Dinoroseobacter shibae DFL 12 = DSM 16493: one gene and its partner. The protein of the gene in region 1 interacts with the protein of each later gene in a pairwise test. Links are inferred from orthologs where the notes say so. Each region holds a gene or a part of one and is shown on either strand. Other genes may lie near its edges.

Region 1 (8,004 bases):
CAGGTCCGGAAATATCCTCGGGGGGTGTGGGGGGCAGACAGCCCCCCGCTTCGGCATAGTAATTCAGGCGCCGCACTTCGAGCGGATCGCGCCCGACCGCGAAGGCCACGTGATCGAGCACCCGCTCGATCCCGACCATGCCCTGCGGACCGCCGAAGCCGCGAAAGGCGGTGTTGGACTGGGTGTTCGTGCGCAGCCGGTGGGAGCGGATCGAGACATGCTCCAGATGATAGGCATTATCCGCATGCAGCATCGCCCGGTCCGCCACGGGCAGGCTGAGGTCGAGCGACCAGCCGCAGCGGCAGTATTGCTCGAAGGCGAGCCCGAGGATGCGCCCCTCTTCGTCGATGCCGACCTTGTAGTCGATGCGGAAATCGTGGCGCTTGCCGGTGATGACCATGTCGTCATCGCGGTCATAGCGCATCTTGGCGGGCCGTCCGGTCAGGGCCGCAACCACCGCGCTGGCGCAGGCCAGCGCATTGCCCTGGCTTTCCTTGCCGCCGAACCCGCCGCCCATGCGGCGCACCTCCACCCGGACGGCGTTCATGGGCACGCCCAGGGCCTCGGCCACCTTGTGCTGGATCTCGGTCGGGTGCTGGGACGAGGAATGCACGACCATGTCGCCGCCTTCCTGCGGCAGGGCGAGTGCGGCCTGCCCTTCGAGGTAGAAATGCTCCTGCCCGCCGATCTCGATCCGCCCTTCGATCACCTTCGGGGCCGCGGCGAGCGCGGCGTCCGCATCGCCCTTGGTGTAATGGCGCGGGGCGTCCTCGAAGATCGCCCCGGCCGCAAGCGCGTCGTCGATGCTCAGAAGCGCCGGTTTTTCCGCATAGACGATCTTCGCCCGGCGCACCGCCTTGCGCGCGGCAAGATGGCTCTCGGCGGCCACCAGGAAAATGGGCTGGCCAACGTAATGCACCTGGCCCGTGGCCAGCATCGGCTCCGGCAGGGGCGAGGGGGAGACGTCGTTGTGATGCGGCAGGTCATCGGCGGTCAGAACCGCGACCACGCCCGGGGCGGCGCGCACCTCCGAGAGATCGATCGCGGTGATCTCCCCATGGGCAATCTCGCTCAGCCCGAAGGCCAGGTGCAGCGCATTGGCGGGGGTGGGAATGTCGTCGACATAGCGCGCCGCCCCGGTGACATGGAGCGCGGCGGCATCATGGGGCAGGGGTTTGGCGACGCTCATGACGCCACCTCCCGCAGGTCGGTTCGGGTGCCTTCGGTCTCGTGGAAATAGCGGACCAGCATGTTCTGCGCCGTCCGGAGCCGATAGGCCGCCGAGGCACGCATATCCGACATCGGCGCGTAGTCGTCGCCCATCCACTCGGCGGCGGCGGTGACGGTCTCCAGCGACCAGGGGGCGGAGATCAAGGCTGTTTCAACAGCCTTGGCCCGGTGGGGCGTGCCCGCCATGCCGCCGAACGCGATGCGCGCCCCGGTCACCCGGCCTTCGGCCAGGGTGATGTTGAACGCGCCGCAGACGGCGGAGATATCCTGGTCCATTCGTTTCGACAGCTTGTAGACCCGCAAGCCGTCGTGGCCGCGCGGGATGGTAATCGCCTCGACGAATTCGCCGGGGGCGCGGTCCTGGTTGCCATAGGCAAGGAAGAAGTCTTCGAGCGGCATCTCGCGGCGGCTGTCGCCCTTGCGCAGGTGCAGGGTGGCGCCGAGCGCGATGAGCGGCGGCGGGCTGTCCCCGATGGGCGAGCCGTTGGCGATATTGCCGCCCAGGGTCGCGGCGTTGCGCACCTGCACCGAGCCGTAGCGGCGCAGCATCTCGGCAAAGCTCGGGTGCTCCGCTCGGACGGTTTCCAGCAGCGCGGAAATCGTGACCATGGCCCCGAGCCGCCAGTGGGTGTCCGTGGTCTCGATCGTCTTGAGGTCGTCGCAGCGGTTCAGGAAGGCAATCGGGGCGAGCTCGCGCAGCTGTTTCGTGACCCACAGCCCCACATCCGTCGCCCCGGCCACGAGGGTGGCGTCGGGATGTTCGGCATACCATGCGGCGAGCGCGTCGGAGGAGCGCGGCTGCGCCCAGAGCGCATCCACGCCCGCCTCCGCGCCCGCTGTCGTGTCCTCCCGGACCGCGTTTAAGCTTGTGTCCTCCCGGACCGCGGTAAAGCTTGTGTCCTCCTGGATATGCGGCAAGGCAGGCTCGGCCATCCAGTCCGGCACCGGGGCTTCGGCGGCGGCTTCGGCGGCGCGCAGGATCGGGGCGTATCCGGTGCAGCGGCAAAGGTTGCCCGCCAGCTGGTCGGCGTGATCCGTTTCCCCCCTCGTGTGGGCGCAGGCCATTGCCGCGATGAAGCCAGGGGTGCAGAACCCGCATTGGGAGCCGTGATGGGCCACCATCGCCGCCTGCACCGGGTGCAGGCTGCCATCCGGGCCGCTGATCCCCTCGACCGTGCGCACCGCCTTGCCCTGCAGTTGCGGCAGGAACAGGATGCAGGCATTCAGGGTCCGCGGACCGTCCGCATCGCTCACGATCACCGTACAGGCCCCGCAATCGCCCTCGTTGCAGCCTTCCTTGGTGCCGGTCAGCCCGCGCCGTTCGCGCAGCCAGTCCAGCAAGGTGCGCGTGGGCGCCTCGTCTGCCACGCGCACGGTCTCTCCGTTCAGAAGAAACGTGGTCTCCATGAATATATTGCCCGCCGCGTTACCAGGTTGGGTCTCTGTCGTGCCCGGTCGATGCGGCGTAGACCGGGCCGTGAATGCACCCGAGGAAAGCGGGAAAAACCCAGTTTGGCAAGTGGGTTTGCAGGCGGAAGGCCCGCCCAGACCTCCGGCAGCCCTCTGGGCCCAGGTTGGAATGACCCCTGCCGACGCGCATATCTCGCGGCAGGCTCTTGGCGGGCCACCAGATGTCGCGCTAGGGTCGCGGCATGACCCAGCCCCCCCGATTCATCCATCTCCGCCTGCACACCGAATACTCCCTACTCGAAGGGGCCATGCGGCTGAAAAAGCTGCCCGATCTCGTCGCCGCGGCCGAGATGCCCGCGATTGCGATCACCGACACCAACAACATGTTCGCCGCCCTGGAGGCGTCGGAGGCTCTGTCCAAGGCCGGCATCCAGCCGATCATCGGCTGCCAGGTGGATGTCGCGTTCGACCCGGCCGCCCCGGGCGAGCGTCCGCGCGCGCCTGCGCCCGTTGTCCTGCTGGCCCAGACCGAGGCGGGCTATGAAAACCTCATGGCGCTCAACACCTGTCTTTATGTGGACAAGGGCGGCCAGCTGCCCCAAATCACGGTGGAGGAACTCGCCGCCAATGGCAGCGACCTGATCTGCCTGACGGGCGGGCCGCGCGGCCCGTTGGGGCGGTTCCTGTCGGCAGGCCAAAGGCCCAAGGCACAGGCCCTGATGGCGCGCCTGGCCGAGATCTTCGGCGACCGGCTCTATGTGGAGTTGCACCGCCACCCGGGCGATCCGCTCTGCGCCGAGACCGAGCCGGGGTTCCTCGATCTGGCCTACGACATGAACCTGCCGCTGGTGGCAACCAATGACGTCTATTTCCCCGACCCGGGGATGTACGAGGCCCATGATGCCCTGATCTGCATCGCCGAGGGCGCTTATGTCGACCAGCAGGCCCCGCGCCGCCGCCTGACCGATCAGCATTACTTCAAGTCCCAGACCGAGATGGCGACGCTGTTCGCGGACCTGCCCGAGGCGTTGGAGAATACCATTGAGATCGCGCGCCGCTGCGCCTTCAAGGCCTTCAAGCGCGACCCGATCCTGCCACGCTTCGCCGAGGACGAGGTCGAGGAACTGCGCCGCCAGTCCCGCGAAGGGCTCAAGGCGCGGCTCGCGGTGATCCCCCACGCGGCCCCGGTGGAAGAGTATGAAAAGCGGCTGGAATTCGAGCTCGACATCATCGAGGGGATGGGGTTTCCCGGCTACTTCCTCATCGTGGCCGACTTCATCAAATGGGCCAAGGATCGCGGCATTCCCGTGGGGCCCGGGCGCGGCTCCGGCGCGGGCAGCCTTGTGGCCTATGCGCTGACGATCACCGATCTCGACCCGCTGCGCTACTCGCTCCTGTTCGAGCGCTTCCTGAACCCCGAGCGGATCTCGATGCCCGATTTCGACATCGACTTCTGCATGGATCGCCGCGAAGAGGTGATCCACTACGTTCAGGAGAAATACGGCCGCGACAAGGTGGGCCAGATCATCACCTTCGGCGCGCTTCTGTCAAAGGCCGCCGTGCGCGACGTCGGCCGGGTGCTGCAGATGCCCTACGGGCAGGTGGACCGGCTGTCGAAGATGATCCCGGTCGAGGGCGTCAAGCCCGTCTCGATCGAGAAGGCGCTGAAGGACGAGCCGCGCCTGGCCGAGGAGGCGAAAGCCGAGGAGGTCGTCGAGCGGCTGCTGAAATACGGCATGCAGGTCGAGGGGCTCTTGCGCAACGCCTCCACCCACGCCGCCGGGGTGGTGATCGGCGACCGGCCGCTCGACAAGCTCGTGCCGCTCTACCAGGATCCGCGGTCGGACATGCCCGCCACCCAGTTCAACATGAAATGGGTGGAACAGGCGGGGCTGGTGAAGTTCGACTTCCTCGGGCTGAAAACCCTGACCGTGATCGAGAACGCGGTGAAGCTGATCCGGGCCACCGGGCGCGACCTGCATGTGGCCGCCGACGGCACTGAATTGTATTCTCCCGCGCCGGGCACCGAGAACGACATCAACGCGATCCCGCTGGATGACGAGGCGTCCTACAAACTTTATGCCTCGGCCAAGACTGTCGCCGTGTTCCAGGTGGAAAGCACGGGCATGATGGACGCCCTGCGCCGGATGAAACCCACCTGCATCGAGGACATCATCGCGCTCGTGGCGCTCTATCGACCCGGCCCGATGGAGAACATCCCCAAGTATTGCGAGGTCAAGAACGGCCTGTCGGAGCGCGACCTGCTCCATCCGACCGTGGATCACATCCTCGACGAGACCCAGGGCATCATCGTATACCAGGAACAGGTGATGCAGATCGCTCAGGAGATGGCGGGCTATTCCCTGGGCGGCGCGGACATGCTGCGCCGCGCGATGGGCAAGAAGATCCAGGAGGCCATGGATGCCGAGCGGCCCAAGTTCCTGGCCGGGGCCGCCGAGAACGGCGTCGACAAGGACAAGGCGCTGGAGGTCTGGCACCTCCTGGACAAGTTCGCCAATTACGGCTTCAACAAGTCCCACGCGGCAGCCTATGCGGTGGTCAGCTACCAGACCGCCTGGCTGAAGGCGAACCACCCGGTGGAGTTCATGGCCGGGGTGATGAACTGCGATATCCACCTGACCGACAAGCTGGCCGTCTATGCCGAAGAGGTCCGGCGCGGCCTGGGGCTTGAGATCGTGCCACCTTGCGTGAACCGCTCGCGCGCGAGCTTCTCCGTCGCCGAGGGCAAGCTGGTCTACGGGCTCGGCGCGCTGAAGAACGTCGGAGCCGACGCGATGGAACTGGTGGTGACCGGGCGCGGCGACAAACCCTTCGCGACACTCTTTGACCTGGCGCGGCGGGTCGACCTGAAACGCGTCGGCAAGCGCCCGCTGGAAATGCTGGCGCGTGCCGGGGCCTTCGACCAGCTCGACCCGAACCGCCGCCGCGTGTTCCAGAGCCTCGACGGCCTTGTGGCCTACTCGGCCGCGATCCACGAACAACGCGCCTCGGCCCAGGTCTCGCTCTTCGGGGAGGCGGGAGAGGATCTGCCCGAACCGCGCATCCTGCCCTGCGACGACTGGCTGCCCGCCGAGCGGCTGGCCGAGGAACACAAGGCGATCGGCTTCTATCTCTCGGGCCACCCGCTGGACGACTACATGGGCGCGCTGAAACGCAAGGGCGTCGTCACGCTCGAAGCCCTCGCGCGCAAGGTGGAAACCGGCGCCGCCGTGGCCAAGATCGCGGGCACCATCGCAGGCCGGCAGGAGCGGAAATCGGCCCGCGGCAACCGGTTCGCCTTCGTGCAGGCCTCGGATCCCACGGGGCTCTACGAGGTGACGGTGTTCTCCGACACGCTTGAGAAGGTCCGCGATCACCTCGAGACCGGCAAGAACGTGGTGATGCAGGTCGAAGCGACCCTGGAGGCGGATCAGCTGAAGCTGCTCTGCCGGTCCGCCGCCCCCATCGACGACGCGGTGGCCGATGCGCGCGGCGCGATGATGGGCCTGCGCGTCTTCGTGGAGGCCGAGGCCGCCCTGCCCAATATCGCGGGGCTTTTGGGCCGGATGGCCGAAGACCCGAGCATCCGTACCCGCGGCCCGGTCACCCTGGCCCTGATCGATCCCGACCTGCCGGGCGAGGTCGACGTCCTGCTCGGCGAGGCCCTGCCCGTGAACCCGCAGATCAAGGGCGCGCTCAAGAGCCTCGCCGGTGTCGCGCTGGTCGAGGAGATGTGAGGGCGTGCCGCGCCCAGCCGGGGCAAAGCGGTTTGGAAACCGCTTCTTCGGCCCAGCTGCGCTAGGCCGATCCGTCCTGCGGCCGGAGCCTCCGGCGGGGATATTTTAAGACTTGAGCAACCGGAATCGTTCCACACTCAGGTCACGGTACAGGCGGGGACGCCGATGGCCGTGACTTGAGGGATGCCTCGTCCGACAGGGCGGGGCATTCTTGTTTTCGGTGGGTTCAGTAATGCGGTGGGCGCTCGTCGGCGAGGATCACGCCGCCGGTGCCCTCGGCCTCCCGCGCGGCACTCTGGTCGCGCAACCGGCGCAGTTGCAGCTCCATCCGGTCGATCTGCCTGGCCTGGCCCGCCACCACCTCGGACAACTCGTCCACGGTCTTCTCCAGATGGGCCAGTTTCTCTTCCAGCCTGGCGGTATCGTGCTGTGTCATGGCGTCCTCCTCTGCGGGTCCGTGCCCGCCTTGCTCCCTCGGCTCGCCTCGGCTAAACGCAGCCCCACCAGACCCGAGGGACCCGAGAATGGCCAAGCCCAAGAAGACCCCGCGCCCCAAGGCCCAGACGCCCAAGGGCTTTCGCGACTATTTCGGCACTGAGGTGACCGAACGCAAGGCCATGCTCGACAAGATCGCCGAGGTGTATCACCTGTACGGGTTCGACCCGCTGGAAACCTCCGCCGTCGAGACGGTCGAGGCGCTGGGCAAGTTCCTGCCGGACGTGGACCGGCCCAACGAAGGCGTCTTTGCCTGGCAGGAAGACGACGCGGACTGGCTGGCGCTGCGCTACGACCTGACCGCGCCGCTCGCCCGGGTCGCCGCCCAGTACCGCAACGACCTGCCCAGCCCCTATCGGCGCTACGCCATGGGCCCGGTCTGGCGCAACGAGAAACCCGGCCCGGGGCGGTTCCGGCAGTTCTATCAATGCGATGCGGACACCGTGGGCGCGCCCAGCGTGGCGGCGGATGCCGAGGTCTGCGCGATGCTCGCCACAGCGCTCGAGGCCGTGGGGATCGCCCGCGGCGACTACATCGTGCGGGTAAATAATCGAAAAGTACTGAACGGCGTATTCGAGAGCGCTGGTCTGCTGGATTCCGAATACCTCGCAGACAACCTAAAGCGCGTGGGAATTGCGATCCGCGCCGTCGATAAGTTTGATCGTTTGGGTTCGGACGGGGTGAAAGCTCTTCTCGGTAAGGGGAGAGAGGATGAAAGCGGAGCGTTTGTAGAAGGTGCCAATCTAGCAGAGTGGCAAATTGACCGTATTTTAGGGTTCGCGACGGCAAAGCAATCAACCGAATTGGAGACGCTTGATCGTCTTACAGAACTCGTTGGCAACTCAGATGAAGGTTTGCAGGGCGTTGAAGAGCTCAAGCACATCTCGGATCTGCTTTCCGCCCAGGGCTTCGGCCCCGATCGCATCGTCATCGACCCCTCCGTCGTGCGCGGGCTGGGCTACTACACCGGTCCGGTCTTCGAGGCGGAACTGACCTTCGAGGTCCAGAACGACAAGGGCCAGACCGTGCAATTCGGCTCCGTCGCGGGTGGCGGGCGCTATGACGACCTGGTCAAGCGCTTCACCGGGCAGGCGGTGCCGGCGACGGGGGTCTCCATCGGCGTCGACCGGCT
Region 2 (6,928 bases), 510 kb from region 1 along the record:
CCTTATGGTTTTGAGTTCCGCGATAGGGCCGCTGATTACCGGTCTGGCCATCGATGCAGGGGCGTCCTTCCCTGCGCAAATGCCCTTGATCAGTCTCTATATCGCCCTCTCAGCCGGGCTGCTCGCCGCCGCTCTGTGGCGTACGGGAGCCTAACGCGGCCTCTTGAGATACACGTAATATGCCCCACCACCACCGTGGCGCAAATGGGCCGTTGTAACCTGCAACACGACGCTGGACAGTGGTGGAATCGACAGCCAATGGGGCACCTGGTGGCGCAGAACGCCGAGACGTTCGGGGATCGGACCGCCCTGATCGCGGTCCTTGCCCTTTCCGGTGATCACCAGAACCAGGCGCTTGCCCTGGGAATGCGCCCCGAGGATGAACCGGTTGAGCGCAGGATGCGCCTGAGACAGCGTCATGCCATGCAGATCCAGCCGCCCCTCGGGCTTCAACTTGCCCCGTTTGAGCTTGCCGAAGGCCTTGCGATCCATGGTCACCGGCGCGGCGGCGATCCGCTCACCGAGTCCAGGCGCCAGATCGTGAGTCTCGGACAAACCCGCGCCACTCCCGATGCTGAACGGCGAGATAGGCTCTTTTTCAGGGGATCGAGCCTTGCGCGGGCTTGGGGTCACATCCTGCGGCATCGGAAACCGCGGCTTGCTCAAGGGCGTGGCGGTTTCGGCAACACGCTTCCAGATTTCCTCCTCGTCGGGGCGCAGGCGTCTCGGGGGTCGCTTGGACATTTCACATCCCACTTTCCACGTAGGACAACGCCAACTCCACCGGTAGCAGTACAACCATGCGCCCCGGATCGCGGATACGCCCGGCCTTGTCACCCGCCGCCTCGCCTGAGCCGTAGAACACGTCCGCGCGCTGGGCCCCCTTGATCGCAGAGCCGGTATCCTGCGCCACCATCAAGCGGCGCAAGGGGTCTGCCCCGCCCTTCTCGATCCAGACCGGCGCCCCTAGGGGGGTATAGGTCGGATCCACCGCGATGGTCCGCATCGGCGTGATTGACCGGTTCATCGCCCCCAAAGGCCCCAGATGGGCAGGTACGGTGGATACTTCACGAAAGAACACAAAGGATTTGTTGTGGTGCAGCAGCCGCTTGCCGGCGGCGCCATTGGCCCGCACCCAGGCCTTGATCCGATCGGCGGAAACCTGGTGCGGCTGGTACAGCCCACGCCGGACCATTTCGCGCCCGACAGAGCTATAGTCATGGCCGTTTTTCGCCGCGAACCCCACGCGCATCACTGTCCCGTCGGTCAAGCGCAGACGGCCGGAGCCCTGAACCTGAAGGAAAAAAACCTCCACCGGATCGGTGGCGTAAGCCAGCTCAAGTCCGCGCCCGTTCAGGATCCCGCGGTCTTCCAGCTCGCCTCGGGTATACCAGGGCCGATCGCGGGGCAATTCGGGTGGCACTTGGTAAATCGGGTACTGATACGCGCCACCGCGCGTGCGCGATGCGCGCAGCTCGGGCTCGTAGTAGCCGGTGAAGAGCGCCTCGTCATCGCCCTTGATCAGGATCGGGAGGAACAAGCTCTCGAAGAACCCGCGCGCATCATTCGTCGCGCGGGCAATTGCGCAGATGGGACCCCAAGCTGGATCCTTCAGATCGACGCAAGTTGTCCGGAAGGCTTCCAGCGCCTCTGTATGAGAATCCTCGGCCCAGCCTTTGAGGTCACCGAAACCAAGAAGTTCAACAGATGCATGTGCGGGCGTAGCGCCAGCCATCAGTCCAACGCCCAGCACCGCCGCGCGGAGCGGGATCATTCCCCGGTTGCGACAAGCCGCCAGTTGGGATCATCCGACCCCATGACCCGCGCGAAGGTCCAAACGTCCTTCTGACGCTTAATCTCCGTCGGATCGCCTTCGACGATCTCGCCTTCGGCATTCCGCACAACAAAGGTCAGCTCGCCCACGAACCGCACGGTCACTTCACCCTCTCGAGTATCGCGGTCGAACGCTGCTTCCACGAGCGTAGTCTCGCGCACACCGACGAACTCGGCCTCGACAGTCAGGCCCTGTTCATTGCGCTGCTCGATCACCTCCGAAAACGCTTCGGACAGCTCTTCGGACAGGAAGCCCTGGACGTCGTCCATATCGCCGTTTTCGAAGGACATGAGGATCCACTCGTAGGCGCCTTTTGCTCCGCCGAGGAATTCAGTCACGTTGAAGCCCGGCTCCGCCATCTTCATGGCGGCGAGCGCTTTGGCGCTGTCGCTGCCATCGGGAACGTGATCAGTGATGTCCGTATCCGGGCCGCCTTCGATCACTTCGAAATCACGACGCGGCGTGACGTCACGTTCCGGCCCGTCCAGCGGGACAGGTTTCTTTTCGAAGCCCTCGCGCGTGCCAAGCACGCTGCGCAGGCGCAGGATCAGGAAAACGGCGACCCCAAGCAGTACAAGAATTTGGAGCATGTTGGAATTCATAGGATCCTCGCGCAGCGCTGCATGTATGGTATCTCCGGTCAGGTTGCATATGTAAGGTCGACAGGGGGGCAAGTCCACCATCCCCCTGTATTTGAAGGAGCGGAAAATGTGGTTGTTTGCCCTGTTCGTGGCTGTGCCCCTGATCGAGATCGCCCTGTTCATACAGGTCGGCGGTTGGATAGGGCTATGGCCAACACTGGCAATCGTTGTCGTGACCGCCCTACTGGGAACGGCGCTGGTCCGCTCGCAAGGTCTGCGAGCGATGGCGGATTTACGCGGATCCTTCGCGGATCTGCGCGATCCGACCGAGGCATTGGCCCATGGCGCGATGATCCTCTTTTCAGGCGCACTTCTACTGACACCCGGGTTTTTCACCGATGCGGTGGGCTTTTCGCTACTGATGCCGCCGGTTCGACTTGCGATCATTCGTTACGTGCGCGCCCGGATCAAGGTGCAGCAGTTCGAGATGGGGCGGGCGCCGCAAAACCGACGCACTTCCACCGCAGATATCATCGAGACGGAATATGCTGACCTCGATGAGACACCACCCCGGTCAAACGGGCCTTCCGGCTGGACGAAAGATCCCACCCGGGATTGAGGGGCGCAGCGCATCCTGATAGGAGCGAGCCCAGACCAGTTTTTGGACGAGGATTTCATGGCCGACGAAACAACCAACGGCGCTGCCGCTCCAGCGGACCAGCAGCAACAGCCGGTAATGCCCACCTTGAAGATCATGGCGCAGTTCATCCGCGACATGTCTTTTGAAAACATTGCTGCCCAGAAGGGTGTGCAGGGCGAAGGACAACCGGACATTCAGGTTCAGGTGAACCTGGACGCCAAGAAGCGCACGGTTGAAAAGCAGTTTGAAGTTGCCATCAAGCTGAACATCAATGCCAAAACCAAAGAATCTGGCGATATGATCTTTGGTCTGGAACTGGACTATGCCGGCATCTTTTTCATCGACAATGTGCCGGACGAGCAGATGCATCCTTTCCTGCTGATCGAGTGCCCGCGCATGATTTTCCCGTTCGTGCGCCGAATTGTCTCCGATGTGACCCGCGATGGAGGCTTCCCGCCGCTCAACCTGGATCAGATCGATTTCGTGGCGCTGTATCGTCAGGAAATCGCGCGGCGCGCCGCCGCGCAGCAGGCAGCACCGAGCGCCGAGGTCTGAGACCTCAGGTCACCGTGCGCCAAAGCGCGGACTGCCCAAGAGATTCGACAAAGGCGGCATGTGCCGCCTTTTCCTTTTCCGACACCCGGGACGGCAAGGGCGCGGGCCGAGGGCGGGCACGGAGATGCCCGTTATCCACATTTTGTGTGGACGGGGTCTGTACACTCGACAGCTCCAGCCCCGGTTGCTGCCCGCCGATGAGCTCCAGGTACACTTCGGCCAGGATCTCGGAATCCAGCAGCGCCCCGTGTTTCTCACGTGCCGAGTTGTCGACACCAAACCGACGGCACAATGCGTCGAGAGATGCAGGCGATCCCGGAAACTTTCGCCTTGCGATAGCCAATGTATCAATCGCTTGTTCCATCGGCAGAAGCGGTTTGCCCAGCCAACCCAGCTCTGCGTTCAGAAACTTCATGTCGAACGCGGCGTTGTGAATGACCAGTTTCGCATCCCCGATGAAATCCAGGAAGGCCTCGGCAACCTCGGCAAAGAGCGGCTTGTCCGCAAGAAAGTCGTCACCAAGCCCATGCACTTCAAAGGCGGATTGGGGCATGCTCCGTTGGGGGTTTATGTACTGGTGATAGACCCGGCCCGTAGGCACATGGTTGAAAAGCTCCACTCCGCCGATTTCAACCAACCGATCGCCTTCCGAAGGCTCGAATCCGGTCGTCTCCGTGTCGAGCACGATCTCACGCATGTCCCATCTCCTCTGCCCGTTGCAGGACAGTTTCGACGCCTTGCCGGGCGGTGTCCAGAGTTGTCGTATCGATCACCAAATCTGCCCGTGTACGCTTCTCTGCATCGGCCAGCTGTTTGGCAAGGATGGCTTGAAACTGCGCCTCGGTCATGCCTGGTCTTTCGAGAACGCGTGCACGTTGGGTGTCAGGATCGGTCGAGACGACAACCACCAGATCCATGTCTTTTGCTGCGCCAGTCTCAAAAAGAAGCGGAATGTCCAGAAGCACGGCCTTCCGACCCTCCAGGCGTGCCTGGTCTACGAAAGCCGTGCGGTCTGCTGCCACGAGGGGATGCACCACTTGTTCAATCACGCGCAAAACATCGGGATCTTCGGAAATCAGTCTCTTCAAAACGGTCCGGTCGACACCAGCTTCGCTGACCGCTTCAGAAAAAAGAGCGCGTATCGGTGCGATCGCCGCACCCTTGGGACCATACAGCCTGTGCACGGCAGCATCCGCATCCCAGACCGGGAGACCACGCGCAGCGAACATCTCGGCGGTGGTTGATTTGCCCATGCCGATGGAGCCTGTCAGTCCAATAATGATCATTCTGCCAATGCGGCCGCCCGCAGCTCAGGGGTAATCTCTGGCCGCACGCCAAACCACCGCTCAAAACCCGGCGCTGCCTGAAAGAGCAACATGCCCAGGCCATCGACTACAGGGTTTCCGCGGGCAACCGCCTGTTCCAGCAAAGGTGTCATCAGGGGACGATACACAATATCCGTCACCACCGCAGAACGGGGCAACGCATCGAGGTTCAGCTCGAGATCAGGCTGGCCGGTCATTCCCAATGATGTGGTATTGACGAGGGTCTCTGCGTCTTCCATGGTGCCAGATACGCCGTGCCAGTCGACAACGGTCACCCTTGGCCCAAAATCACTGCGCAAAGCCTCTGCCTTGGCGCGGGTCCGATTGGCCAGGCGAACTTCCGGTGCGCCCGCTTCGAGGAGTGCTGATAAAACCCCCCGCGCTGCTCCGCCAGCCCCCAGTACCACGATGGCTGCTGCGCGCGGCGACCAGCCGGGTGCCCCGTTCCTCAGATTTTCGATAAACCCATAACCATCTGTATTGTCAGCATGAATCGTCCCATCAGGTTGAAAGGTGATCGTGTTCGCCGCCCCGATCAACGCAGCCCGGTCGGACACTCGGTCCGCCAGCTCGATGGCGCGTTCTTTGAAGGGTAGGGTGACATTGACACCCTTGAACCCCAACTTCGGCAGAGCGTGGAACACCTCGGCAAGGTCCTGACCCTGCACATGGAGCGGCACGTAATACCCCTCGATCCCATAGACGTGCAGCCAATGTCGATGCAGATGTGGCGACCGGGAATGTGTGATGGGGTTTCCGATCACCCCGGCTATGGGCACTTTTATTTCTGTCATCCGTCGATCTCTCCCCTCAGGGTGAGATAGCTCAGCAATTCCAGCAGCGGGAGCCCCAAAACCGTGAAATAGTCACCTTGGACCTGGCTGAAGAGCCGGACGCCCTCTTCCTCGAGCTTATAGCCCCCCACCGAGTGTCGAATGCTGTCCCAGTTTCGCGCAACATAGCTCTCGATGTAGGAAGGACTCAGCGATCTGACGGTCATTCGCACGGCGCCGACATGACGCCAAAGCGGCTTGCCTTCGCCATAGATCACCGCTGCCGACAGCAATTGGTGGGTCTTGCCAGACATCGCCGTGATTTGCGCGATGGCATGCTCCGGCGTCTCGGGCTTGGCCAAAAGCTCCCCCTGCAGATCCAGCACCTGGTCAGACCCGATGACCAGCGCCTCTGGTTCGAGCCTTGCCACTTTCTCCGCTTTGAACTCCGCAAGTGCATCGGCCACGTCCCGCGCTTTTGCGCCCTCGGCACGCAGAGACTGGGTTATCGTTTCCTCATCGATCTTGGCCTTGATCACGCGTACGGATACCCCTGCGTTTTCCAACAGCTGTCGACGGATCTCCGATCCAGAGGCGAGAATGATGTGGGTCATCCTGAGGGTACCTGTGTGGATATGCCTGTGCACAATTTTGGCCGTTTTGGGCACGAGGCCCACGAAGCGGCGACACAAGAGGTTCCGGTGAACAACTGCCAAGTCGCTCCTGTTTCATCCCATGTGCGCTTGTGTTTCACAAGACTGTGGGTATCTCGGGCGACATACTCTTTTGCACAGTTTACTCACAGTGTTCTTAGACACCAAGTGACTGTTAAATAATTATTAAAAAAGGTTCAGGTAAATCCTGGATCGCAGTATGTGGACAAGAATAACCGCTCGAACAACGCAAGAGTTCGACATATCCCCAAGACCTACAACAACACCATCTTTTCTTTTCTTTCTATTTTATGAATAGAAGGAAGACAGAGAAGGACAAAGCATGGACCTGTACGTTTGGATCAAATCCTTGCATGTGATTTCCGTGATCGCATGGATGGCCGGGTTGTTCTATCTACCTCGACTGTTCGTATACCATGTCGAGTCGAACGCCGTGTCGGGTGAAACCGAGGCGCTGTTCCAGACGATGGAGAGGCGTTTGCTCCGCGCGATCATGAACCCGGCAATGATCTCAAGCTGGATCTTCGGGCTTTGGCTCGTGATGAC

Evidence for each region.
Region 2: the proteins of dnaE (region 1) and dnaQ interact in binary tests that used the Escherichia coli proteins (3 or more experiments, as listed by UniProt). The link is inferred for Dinoroseobacter shibae DFL 12 = DSM 16493 from one-to-one orthologs.

The regions. Positions count from the first base shown.
Region 1 is NC_009952.1:3,116,345-3,124,348, reverse strand. Bases 2,503-6,577 are described here. They hold dnaE (DNA polymerase III subunit alpha), read left to right. Parts: upstream 2,503-2,882; coding sequence 2,883-6,377; downstream 6,378-6,577. Other genes in these bases: xdhA (xanthine dehydrogenase small subunit), read right to left, coding at 2,503-2,637. In the rest of the region: xdhB (xanthine dehydrogenase molybdopterin binding subunit), read right to left, coding at 1-1,189; more of xdhA, read right to left, coding at 1,186-2,502; DSHI_RS14995 (SlyX family protein), read right to left, coding at 6,604-6,813; hisS (histidine--tRNA ligase), read left to right, coding at 6,902-8,004. UniProt on the Escherichia coli protein: DNA polymerase III is a complex, multichain enzyme responsible for most of the replicative synthesis in bacteria. This DNA polymerase also exhibits 3' to 5' exonuclease activity. The alpha chain is the DNA polymerase catalytic subunit.
Region 2 is NC_009952.1:3,627,053-3,633,980, forward strand. Bases 2,462-5,460 are described here. They hold dnaQ (DNA polymerase III subunit epsilon), read right to left. Parts: upstream 4,308-5,460; coding sequence 3,615-4,307; downstream 2,462-3,614. Other genes in these bases: DSHI_RS17450 (FxsA family protein), read left to right, coding at 2,543-3,034; secB (protein-export chaperone SecB), read left to right, coding at 3,092-3,610; coaE (dephospho-CoA kinase), read right to left, coding at 4,300-4,896; DSHI_RS17470 (shikimate dehydrogenase), read right to left, coding at 4,893-5,460. In the rest of the region: DSHI_RS17430 (MFS transporter), read left to right, coding at 1-154; DSHI_RS17435 (Smr/MutS family protein), read right to left, coding at 151-744; mltA (murein transglycosylase A), read right to left, coding at 746-1,774; DSHI_RS17445 (Tim44/TimA family putative adaptor protein), read right to left, coding at 1,771-2,436; more of DSHI_RS17470, read right to left, coding at 5,461-5,729; DSHI_RS17475 (Maf family protein), read right to left, coding at 5,726-6,322; protoporphyrinogen oxidase HemJ, read left to right, coding at 6,705-6,928. UniProt on the Escherichia coli protein: DNA polymerase III is a complex, multichain enzyme responsible for most of the replicative synthesis in bacteria. The epsilon subunit contain the editing function and is a proofreading 3'-5' exonuclease.